Regions from separate parts of the Nonomuraea fuscirosea genome, predicted to be linked through region 1. Evidence: riboswitches for the same ligand, from Rfam matches in the RefSeq annotation. Region 1 holds a riboswitch; the other holds the start of a gene.

Region 1 (5,659 bases):
AGTGGGAGCACACGTTCGCGGTCAACATCCACAGCTACTTCCGCGTCACGAAGGCCGCGCTCGCCCACATGGGCAAGGGCGGCGCGATCGTCAACACCTCGTCGATCAACGGCCTGCGCGGCAACAAGACGCTCATCGACTACTCCGCCACCAAGGGCGCGATCAACGCCTTCACCTACGCCATGGCGCAGAACCTGGTCGATCGCGGCATCAGGATCAACGCCGTCGCACCGGGGCCGGTGTGGACGCCGCTGATCCCGGCCACCTTCCCCGAGGAGAAGGTGGAATCGTTCGGCGAACAGGTGCCGATGGGGCGAGCCGCCGATCCCGACGAGATCGCCCCCTCGTACGTGTTCTTCGCCTCCAACCGGCTGTCGTCGTACTACACCGGCGAGGTCCTGGCCCCCATCGGCGGGGAGACCCTGCCGGGTTAGACCCGGCCCGAGTCCTTGATGGACACGATCGAGGCGGTCTGGAACCTCTTGTGTCCCTTGCCGTCGCCGCCGACCTTCGCGGTGTAGGTCTTGGTCGTCCAGCTGAGGCTGTACTTGATGGTGAGCTTGTGCCGGGTCTTGCACCGGTTGTGCCAGTAGACGGTCACCGAGGTGTTCCCGTCGCCCCAGGACCAGGCGAAACACCCGGCCACCCCCCGATGGACGTCCGCCGCGGCCGGAGCGGCGCCGAGCCCCGCTCCCAGACCGGCGGCGACGACGGAGGCCGCGGCGACGACCGCCGCACGGTTGCGCAGACCGGCCATACGAGCACTGAAGGACATGAGAATCCCCTCTTCTGGTGGTCATGGGAACCCCGGCCGCATGTCGCGCCGGGCACAACTGCCACGTTGCCACCAGAAGAGCGGACCCTCAGCCGATCTTTGTCCAGGCCTCAGGCCGGCCCGGGTTTTCGGACATTGGACAAATCATCACTCCACGTAGAGGTTGCCGCCGAGCCTCCTGAACTCGGCTGCCTTCTCCTCGAAACCCGCCTGCCTGATGTCATGACTTATCCGCATCGAGCAGAACTTGGGCCCGCACATCGAGCAGAAGTGCGCGGTCTTGGCCGGCGCCGCCGGCAGCGTCTCGTCGTGGAAGGCGCGGGCGGTGTCGGGGTCGAGCGAGAGGTCGAACTGGTCCTCCCAGCGGAACTCGAAGCGCGCGTCGGACAGCGCGTCGTCCCACTCCTGCGCCCGCGGATGCCCCTTGGCCAGGTCGGCGGCATGAGCGGCGATCTTGTACGTGATCACGCCGGTCTTGACGTCGTCCTTGTCGGGCAGGCCGAGGTGCTCCTTGGGGGTGACGTAGCAGAGCATGGCGGTGCCGAACCAGCCGATCATGGCGGCCCCGATGCCCGAGGTGATGTGGTCGTAGCCGGGGGCGACGTCGGTCACCAGCGGGCCCAGAGTGTAGAAGGGCGCGTCGTCGCAGAGCTCGCGCTGCAGGTCGACGTTCTCCTTGATCTTGTGCATGGGCACGTGACCAGGCCCCTCGATCATCACCTGGACGTCGTGCTCGCGCGCGATGCCGGTCAGCTCCCCCAGCGTGCGCAGTTCGGCAAACTGGGCCTCGTCGTTGGCGTCGGCGATCGATCCCGGCCGCAACCCGTCACCGAGCGAGAACGACACGTCGTAGCCGGCCAGGATCTCGCACATCTCGGCGAAGTTCTCGTACAGGAAGCTCTCGCGGTGGTGCGCGAGGCACCAGGCCGCCATGATCGAGCCGCCGCGCGAGACGATCCCCGTCTTGCGTGTGGCGGTGAGCGGCACGTACGACAGCCGCACGCCCGCGTGCACGGTCACGTAGTCGACGCCCTGCTCGCACTGCTCGATCAGCGTGTCGCGGTAGACCTCCCACGACAGCAGCTCCGGCCGGCCCTTGACCTTCTCCAGCGCCTGGTAGATCGGCACGGTGCCGACCGGAACCGGCGAATTGCGCAGGATCCACTCGCGGGTCTCGTGGATGTCGTCACCGGTCGACAGATCCATGATCGTGTCGGCGCCCCACCGGGTGGCCCAGGTCATCTTCTCCACCTCCTCCTCGATGGAGGAGGTGACGGCGGAGTTGCCGATATTCGCGTTGATCTTGACCAGGAACGCCCGGCCGATGATCATCGGCTCGGACTCGGGATGGTTGACGTTCGCCGGGATGATGGCCCGGCCCGCCGCGACCTCCTGCCGGACGAACTCGGCGCTCACCCCCTCACGCACGGCCACGAACTCCATCTCCCTGGTCACCAGCCCGCGCCGGGCGCAGCCGACCTGCGTGACCGGCTCACCTGCCGCACGCCGCGCCTCGATCCACGACTCGCGCAGGCGCGGCAGCCCACGCCGCGGGTCGGGCTCGAAGGACGGGTCGGTGTAGGGGCCCGAGGTGTCGTACAACGTCACCGCCGAGCCGTCGGAGAGCCGGACCTGCCGCATCGGCACACGGAGGTCACCGGAGTAGATCTTGGAAAAGCGCGCGCTGCTCATCGCGCAAACTCCCTTCGCCGGCATTACCCGGAGCAGGTTCTGGCGGTCGGCGGCTGTCAGCCGTCCTCTCAGCCCGGTCCACACCGGGCTCCCGCGTTGGACGGCGATGATCGTACCCACGCCCGCCCCCACCCGAAACCTGGCGCAGAGGTTTGACGATCGCCCTGAGCGGTACGGTCCCCATCAGGGGGAACATGAAGAGATTCGCTGCTGTCGCAGGACTACTCGTCGTGATGGCCGCGTCCGGCGCCACCGCAGCCGCCGGAGACGGCATGGACCAGCACGAAGTCGGCCAGGAACAGTACGACACTCTCATCGCCCAGTGCCGCTACGCCGACACGGGCAAGGCCAAGTGCCGGGCCGCGGTCAGGGAGATGTACCGCGTCGGCACCACCGACAGGCGACTCGACTGCCGCACCTACTCCGGCGTGACCGTCTGCGGCACGCTGCGGCTCAGCAAGTCCGAGCGCGCCTGCGTCCGTGACTCCCAAGCGAAGGGGATCTCGTTCCGCCGCGCCGAGGTCGAGTGCTACGCGCTGTCCTGAGGAGCTGAACCAGTGATCATCGTGGGGGTGGACGGCTCACGCGCCGGCCTGGAGGCCGCCGGCTGGGCCGCCGCCGAGGCCGCGCTGCGCGGATCGCCGCTGACCGTGGCGCACGCCGTGCCCAAGTGGGTGTGCGAGGAGGACACCGTACGTTACGCCGAGGTCGCCCGGTGGATGCGCGAGGGCGCCGACACCGTGCTCGCGGCGGCCCGCGACCGGGCCCTGCGGGAGTCACCGCAGGTCCCGGTGGAGGCCGTGCTGCTGCCGGGCGATCCCCGTACCGCGTTGATCAAGGCCTCCGAGGAGGCCGAGCTGCTGGTCGTGGGCAGCAGCGGCATCGGCGGCGTGCGCGGCCTGCTCGTCGGATCCGTCGCGTACGGCGTCGCGGCGCACACGCGGACGAACGTCGTCCTCGTCCACGAACGCCCCTCGCTCACCCGGGGCGAGATCGTCGCCGGCACCGACGGCTCGCCCAGCGCCGGGCGGGCCCTGGAGTTCGCCTTCACCGAGGCCGAGCTGCGCGGGGCCAGGCTGCGTGCCGTCCAGGCGTGGGCCTGGCCGCAGGCCGGCGGCTTCCCACCGGCCGACCGCGGCAGCGAGCAGGACACGCTGCACCGGCTCAAGGAATCGCTGACCGAGCACCGGGAGCGGCATCCCGGCGTCGAGGTGGTGGAGGAGGTCGTCCACGGCCATCCGGTCGAGGTGCTCCGCGAGGCGGCCGCCGGCGCCGACCTGCTGGTGGTGGGGTCGCGTGGTCATGGGCAGCTCGCGGGGATGTTGCTCGGCTCGATCAGCCAGGCCCTCCTGCACCACACGCCCAGCCCCATCGCGGTGGTCCGCGGCTGAAACTTACATCCGTACCCCCAGGTCAGGCTTCTGTCCTGATCGTCGTCCTTCCCGGCGCGCGGCCCGCGGTCCTACGATCTGCGCAGGCTGACGACGGGAGAGCGGACGATGCGCAGGATCGGCTCCGTGCTGGCCGCGATGGTGACGCTGGCCGCGGCGGTGTTGTTCGCCACCACGGCCACGGCGAGCGCCGCCCCCATCAGGATCATGCCTCTGGGCGACTCGATCACCGGCTCCCCCGGCTGCTGGCGCGCCCTGCTGTGGAACCGCCTCCAGAGCACCGGCCACACGAACGTGGACTTCGTCGGCACCCTGCCGCCCCAGGGCTGCGGGGTGGCGCACGACGGCGACAACGAGGGGCACGGCGGCTACCTGGCCACCAATGTGGCGAACCAGGGCTTGCTGACCGGCTGGCTCGCCGCCACCCGGCCGGACGTGGTGCTCATGCACTTCGGCACCAACGACGTGTGGAGCAACATCGCCCCCGCGACGATCCTCGGCGCGTTCACCACGATGGTGAACCAGATGCGGGCGAGCAACCCGGCCATGAAGATCCTCGTCGCCAAGATCATCCCCATGAACCCCTCCAGCTGCGCCGACTGCGCCCAGCGCGCCGTGACCTTCAACAACGCCATCCCCGCCTGGGCCGCCGCCACGACCACCCCGCAGTCGCCGATCACGGTGGTGGACCAGTGGACGGGCTTCAGCACCGGCAGCGACACGTACGACGGGGTGCATCCGAACGCGGCGGGCGACCAGAAGATGTCCGACAAGTGGTACCCCGCTCTGGTGGAGGCCCTGGGCACCTCTGTCTCGCCGCCGCCCTCTGGAGGGTGCGCTGCCACGTACCAGGGCACCGGCCAGTGGCAGGGCGGCTTCCAGGCCGAGGTCACCGTCAGGAACACCGGCACCGCGCCGGTCAGCGCCTGGACGGTGGCGTGGACGTTCGCCGACGGTCAGCGGATCACGCAGCTGTGGGGCGGGACGCTGAGCGCGAACGGGTCCTCGGTGACGGTACGGAACGCGGGGTGGAACGGGCAGCTCGCGCCGGGGGCGTCGACGGCGTTCGGCTTCCTCGCCTCCTGGACCGGCACCAACACCGCCCCCGTGCCCAGCTGCACAGCCTGACCCCGAACTACGTGGCGGTGATGTTAGCCATCCACGGGGCCGCCAGCCGCACATAATCATCGGTCGCCAACGCCACGGAACGATCGAGCCGCCCCGCGTTGAAGTACAACTCGGGATGGTCCAGCAGCGACGGATCGGCGACCAGTTCGAGCCTCGGGTCGTAGCTGAACGGCAGCACCGTCCCGCTCACGCTCCCCGCCAGCTCCTCAGCCTTCTCCTTGCCGGCGAAGGAGACGTACGTGCCGTCGTGCAGCGCCTTGACGGCCTGCAGATCGAGCCGGGCGTCACCGGGAACGACGGCCAGCACGTGGCGCGTCTGCTTCTTGCCCACCTTGACCATCACGATCAGGCACTTGGCGGCCTGCGCCACATCGTGCCCGCGCAGGGCGCTGACCAGCTCGGTCCGGCCCTCGGGCGCGTGCTCGATCACCCGGTAGCGCGCCCCGCCGGCGTCCATGTCGGCGATCAGGCGCTCGTAGGCGCCGTTCGGCTCACCATTCACCGCTCAACAACTCCTTCGCCGCGGCGATCCGCTCCTCGTCGCGCTGGTAGAACACCCACTGCCTGATCTTGGTGCCGCGAACCAGCCCCGCCTTGGCCAGCACCTTGAGGTGCTCGCCGCAGGTCGGCTGGCTCACGCCCAGCTTCTCGGCGATGAACAGCGAACAGACGC
Region 2 (5,659 bases), 2.2 Mb from region 1:
GCTGGCGCGGCGCCGGCGGCACCGACGTGCCCGGCATCTTCACCGCCGCCGCCTCGCTGGAGCTGCTGCAGGCCAGCGCGCTGGTGCACGACGACGTGATGGACAAGAGCGACCTGCGCCGGGGCATGCCGTCCGCGCACCGCCGCTTCCAGGCGATGCACGAGAACTCTGGCTGGCACGGGTCGGCGCAGCAGTTCGGCGAGGGCGCGGCGATCCTGCTGGGCAACCTGCTGCTGATCTGGTCGGGCGAGATGTGGCGGGCCTGCGGGCTGCCGCGCGAGTCGCTGGAGGCGGCTCAGCCCGTCCACGACCACATGCGCACCGAGCTGATGTGCGGCCAGTATCTCGACCTGCTGGAGCAGGCGCACGGGGAGAACTCGTTCGAGTCGGCGCTGCGGGTGGCGCTGTACAAGAGCGGAAAATACTCGGTGGAGCAGCCGCTCAGGCTGGGCCTCGCGCTGGCCGGGCGGGAGCTGGCGCCGTGGATGGACGAGCTGTGCGCCGGTTTCGGGCAGCGGGTCGGGATCGCGTTCCAGCTGCGTGACGACATCCTCGGGGTCTTCGGCGACCCGGCGCAGACGGGCAAGCCCGCCGGCGACGACCTGCGGGAGGGCAAGCGGACGATGCTCGTGGCTCGCACCCTGGCCGCGGCCTCGCCCGCCGAGGCCGGCAGCGTGCGCCGGCTGCTCGGCGATCCCGCGCTGGACGAGCGCGGGGTCGAGACGCTGCGGCAGATCATCGACGACACCGGGGCGCTGCGGGAGTGCGAGGACCTGATCGGCGACTACCTGGGCGAGGCGCTGGCGGCGCTCGACTCGGCCCCGGTCACGGCGCAGGCGCGCGCCGCGCTCACCGACCTGGCCATCGCCGCCACATCCCGCAAGACCTGACGACCAGCCCGCCGGCCCGCCGGCCGACCAACCGACCAAGCGGTCAGCAGGCCACCTGCCGGCCTGCGCCGGTCAGCCGGTCGCCCGCCGGTCGTCAGGCTGTCGAGAGGCGCTTGGCGAACTCGGCGGCGGCCGCGCCCGGGTCGTCGGCGTCGGTGATCGCGCGTACGACCACCACCCGGCTCACCCCGTGGGACATCACCTCGTCCAGGTTGGCGAGATCGATGCCGCCGATCCCGAACCACGGCCGCGAGGTGCCCAGCGACGCCGCGTGCCGCAGCAGCGGCGGGCCGGGAGCGGGACGGCCGGGCTTGGTCGGCGTGGGCCAGACGGGGCCGCAGCAGAAGTAGTCGACGCCCTCCTCCACGGCCGCGGCGGAAGCCTCGGCGGCGGAGTGGGTGGACCGTCCGATGACGATGTCGTCGCCGAGTATCTCTCGCGCGACCGTCACAGGAAGGTCGTCCTGCCCCAGGTGGAGCACGTCGGGCCGGGCGGCGTACGCGACGTCCGCCCGGTCGTTGACGGCCAGCAGTTTGCCGTGCCGGTCGCAGGCGTCGCGGAAGACCTCGAGGAGCGCGAGTTCTTCGCGCGCCTCCAGGTTCTTCTCCCGCAGCTGGATGATGTCCACGCCGCCGGCCAGCACCGTGTCGAGGAACTCCGCCAGATCGCCGCGGTCGCGGCGGCCGTCTGTGCAGAGATAGAGGCGCGCGTCAGAAACCGAGGGCTTGGGCACGCCGCTTGACCTCGGTATGACGGCCGGCCCTGATCGCCTCGATGGGCGATCCTGGCAGCGACTCGTCGGGGGTGAAGAGCCAGCGCAGCGACTCGACGTCGTCGTAGCCGGCATCCTGCAACACGGTCAGGGTGCCTGGCAGGCCCTTCATCACGTCCTTTCCGTCGAGGAACACCGCGGGCACCTGTGGCCCGCCGCCGCCCCGGCGTACGCCGAGGAGCTTGTGGTCCTTCAGGAGTTGCTTGGCCCGCCCGATCGAAAGGTCAAGGCGCGTAGCCACTTCGGGGAGCGTGAGCCACTCGTCTACGAGCTGGTCGGTCTCCCGGTCGATCTGTGCAACAGAAAGCGTCACGAAACCACAACTACCACATGGCGTGCTTGCTCAAACAACACAATCCCGTAGAGAGACTTGTGGATCTACCAGGCGCTCCGTGTCCAGGCGGTGGCCGGCGTCGATGATCCGCCGCCCCTGTACGAGGTCGCGCGGCCGGTCCACGGCCAGCACGGCGGCCAGGGTGTCGTCCGCGGTGAGCCAGACGGCCGACCATTTGCCCTCGGGCTCGCCCCGGTAGACGAGCCGTTCGCCCGCCGGATGATGGCCGGCGTACTGGATCATGTGGCCGAACTGCTCGGACCAGAAGTAGGGCACCGGGTCGTAGACCGCCTCCTCCCCCAGCAGCGTCGCGGCGGCGACGTCGGGGGCGTTGAGCGCGGTGTCCCAGTGTTCCACCCTGAGCCTGGTGCCCCAGCGGCGCGACCACCAGGCGGCGCAGTCGCCCACGGCGACGGTGCCCGGCAGCGAGGCGCGCAGGTGCTCGTCGGTGACGACGCCGTTGTGCAGGTCGATGTCGGCGTCGGCCAGCCACCCGACGGCGGGGCGCACGCCGATGCCGGTGACGACCACGTGGGCCTCGACGAACTCGCCGCCCACCAGCCGCACGCCGCCCTCGTCGACGGCGTCCACCATGGCGCCGAGGCGCAGGTCGATGCCGTCGTACCAGGGCACGGTGCGCGCGCCGATCTCGGCGCCGACGGCGGTGGTCAGCGGGGCCGGCGCGCTCTCGATGACCGTCACCTCGCATCCGGCGCGGCGGGCCGCGGTGGCCACCTCGGCGCCGATCCAGCCGGCGCCGATGATCGCGACGCGGGCGCCGGGGACGAGCACGGCACGCAGCTCGTGAGCGTCGTCGAGGGTGCGCAGCACGTGCTGGAGGCCGTCGCCCGGCAGCCTGATCGGCTCGGCGCCGGTGGCGATGACCAGGCCGTCGTAGCCGATCTCGCCCTCGGTGGTCTCCACGACGCCGGCCCGCAGCGACTTCGCGCTGACGCCCGGCCAGAAGTCGACCTCCAGGGCCTCGAGGTCGGTGTCGACGAAGCTCGTGTCGGCGTCGCCCTTCAGCACGGCCTTCGACAGGGGCGGGCGGTCGTAGGGCCGATGACGCTCCTCGCCCATCAGCGTGATCCGGCCGCCGAATCCGCGCCCTCGCAGGGCCTCGACCGTACGCAGCCCGGCCAGGCCCGCTCCCACCACCACGACATGGTTCACGTTCATGACCATAACGGGGGCGGTGCGCGGCCGCCGCACCGAGGCCGTAGGCTGTGCACGTAAGACGCGCGGGAGTCCGGCCGTTCACCGGGCTGAGAGGAAGGCTGCTACGGGCCTTCGACCGCAAGACACCTGATCCGGATCATGCCGGCGAAGGGAGCGCAGGTGGATGTGATCGTGGGCGGCGGGGTCGTCGGCCTCTCCGTGGCGTGGCGGCTGGCCCGCGCGGGGCGGCAGGTCACCGTGGTCGATCCGGCGCCCGGGCGGGGCGCCTCCTATGCCGCGGCGGGGATGCTGGCCCCGGTCAGCGAGGTGACCTACACCGAGGCGCCGCTGCTGCGGCTCGGAGTGGCGTCGCTGCGCCGCTGGCCCGCCTTCGCCGCCGAACTCACCGAGGACGCCGGGCTCGCCGGCTCGAAACCAGGTGAAGATCGCGATGCCGGGCCGGGCGCCGGTGCCGGGCGCGCGAGCCCGGGGTCGGGCGCCGGTATCGGGCTCGCCGGTGACGGCGCGGCGGGCGGCGATCCGCTCGCGCTGGATCTGCGCTCCGAGGGGACCCTTGACGTCGCGTTCGGGGCCGACGACCTGGCGGCGCTGGACGAGCTGGCGGCGTTCATGGACAAACTCGGGCTGCCGGTCGAGCGGCTCACCGGGCGCGAATGCCGCCGCCTGGAGCCCATGCTGGCCCCGTCCGTGCGTGGCGGGCTGCTCGCGCCCGGCGACGCCTGGGTGGATCCGCGCCGGGTGACGGCGGCGCTGCTGACCGCGCTGGAGCGGCGCGGCGCCGAGGTGGTGCGGGCCCGCGTCACCGAGCTGCTGCGTGAAGGCGACCGGGTCACCGGGGTACGCCTCGCGCCGCCGGAGCCGTACGGGACCGGAAATGGCGGGACCGGGAACGGCTGGACCGGGAACGGCGGCGGGCACGGCGGCGGGCACGGTGAGGTCAGACCGGGCGCCAGGACGGAGACCGGAGCGTGCACCACGGCCGGCGCCAGGACGGGCAGCAGGGCGGCGACCGGAGCGGAGACCCGGGCGGAGACCAGCGCGGACATCAGGGCCGAGCGGGTGATCCTGACCGCCGGGGCGTGGAGCGGCGAGCTGGCCGAGGTGCCGGTGCGGCCGGTCAAGGGTCAGATCATGCGGCTGCGGTCGCCGCAGCCGCTGCTGAGCCGGTGCGTACGCGGCACCGTGCACGGCTCATCGGTCTACCTGGTCCCCCGGGGCGACGGCGAGCTGGTGGTCGGCGCCACCCAGGAGGAGATGGGCTTCGACACCAGGGTCACCGCCGGCGGGCTGTACGAGCTGCTGCGCGACGCCAGGGAGCTGGTTCCCGGCATCACGGAGCTGGAGGTCGCCGACGTGGTGGCGGGGCTGCGGCCGGGCACGCCGGACAACCTGCCGGTCATCGGCCCCAGCGGGACGCCGGGGCTGACGTTCGCGACCGGGCACCACCGGGGTGGAGTGCTGCTCGCCCCGCTCACGACGGCCATCCTGCTGGGCGAGGAGGGCGAGCTGGCGGCGCTGTGCTCGCCGGAGAGATTTCAGGGAATTTCATGATCGTTACCATCAACGGGGCCGCGCACGAGGTGGCCGACGGCACCACCGTGGCGCAGGCCGTACAGACATTGACCTCGGCCACCACCGGCGTGGCCGTGGCCCTGAACGACGAGGTGGTCACCCGCAGCGCCTGGGAGACGACGGCGCTCGGCGACAGTGACCGCGTGGAGATCCTGACGGCGGTGCAAGGTGGATGATCTGATCATCGCCGGGGAGAAGTTCTCCTCCCGGCTCATCATGGGAACCGGCGGCGCGCCCTCGCTGGAGGTGCTGGACCAGGCGCTCGCCGCGTCGGGCACCGAGCTGACCACGGTGGCGATGCGGCGGCTCGACCCGGGCTCGCGCGGCTCCGTGCTCGACGTGCTGCGCCGGCGCGACATCAAGGTGCTGCCCAACACGGCGGGCTGCTTCACCGCGGGCGAGGCCGTGCTGACGGCCCGGCTGGCCAGGGAGGCGCTGGGCACGGACTGGGTCAAGCTGGAGGTCATCGCCGACGAGCGGACCCTGCTGCCCGACCCGATCGAGACGTTCGACGCGGCCGAGCGGCTGGTGGCCGACGGGTTCGTGGTGCTGCCGTACATCGGGGACGATCCGGCCCTGGCCCGGCGGCTCGAGCAGGCCGGGTGCGCGGCCGTGATGCCTCTGGGCGCGCCGATCGGCTCGGGGCTGGGCATCCGCAACCCGCACAGCATCGAGCTGATCGTGGAGGCCGCCTCCGTCCCGGTGATCCTCGACGCGGGCATCGGCACGGCCAGCGACGCCGCGCTGGCGATGGAGCTGGGCTGCGACGCGGTGCTCCTGGCCACGGCCGTCACCAGGGCGCAGCGGCCCGACCTCATGGCGGCGGCCATGAAGGGCGCGGTCGCGGCCGGGCGGCTGGCCCGCCAGGCGGGGCGCATCCCCCGCCGCCGCTACGCCGAGGCCTCCTCCCCG

Evidence for each region. Region 1 has a riboswitch for thiamine pyrophosphate ahead of thiC (phosphomethylpyrimidine synthase ThiC). Riboswitches for the same ligand answer to the same signal wherever they lie in the genome.
Region 2: linked by a shared signal. The riboswitch ahead of OIE67_RS28600 (FAD-dependent oxidoreductase) and the one ahead of thiC (phosphomethylpyrimidine synthase ThiC) in region 1 are both predicted to bind thiamine pyrophosphate.

The regions. Positions count from the first base shown of each region.
Region 1 is NZ_CP109074.1:8,515,362-8,521,020, forward strand. It holds gene OIE67_RS38675 (SDR family oxidoreductase) at 1-434, shown strand, start outside; gene OIE67_RS38680 (hypothetical protein) at 431-775, opposite strand; gene thiC (phosphomethylpyrimidine synthase ThiC) at 923-2,467, opposite strand; TPP riboswitch at 2,460-2,572, opposite strand; gene OIE67_RS38690 (hypothetical protein) at 2,662-3,012, shown strand; gene OIE67_RS38695 (universal stress protein) at 3,025-3,858, shown strand; gene OIE67_RS38700 (cellulose binding domain-containing protein) at 3,967-4,986, shown strand; gene OIE67_RS38705 (YbaK/prolyl-tRNA synthetase associated domain-containing protein) at 4,994-5,488, opposite strand; gene OIE67_RS38710 (ArsR/SmtB family transcription factor) at 5,478-5,659, opposite strand, start outside.
Region 2 is NZ_CP109074.1:6,271,744-6,277,402, forward strand. It holds gene OIE67_RS28580 (polyprenyl synthetase family protein) at 1-890, shown strand, start outside; gene thiE (thiamine phosphate synthase) at 985-1,623, opposite strand; gene OIE67_RS28590 (Rv2175c family DNA-binding protein) at 1,601-1,975, opposite strand; gene OIE67_RS28595 (NAD(P)/FAD-dependent oxidoreductase) at 2,006-3,169, opposite strand; TPP riboswitch at 3,228-3,345, shown strand; gene OIE67_RS28600 (FAD-dependent oxidoreductase) at 3,335-4,726, shown strand; gene thiS (sulfur carrier protein ThiS) at 4,723-4,923, shown strand; gene OIE67_RS28610 (thiazole synthase) at 4,916-5,659, shown strand, end outside.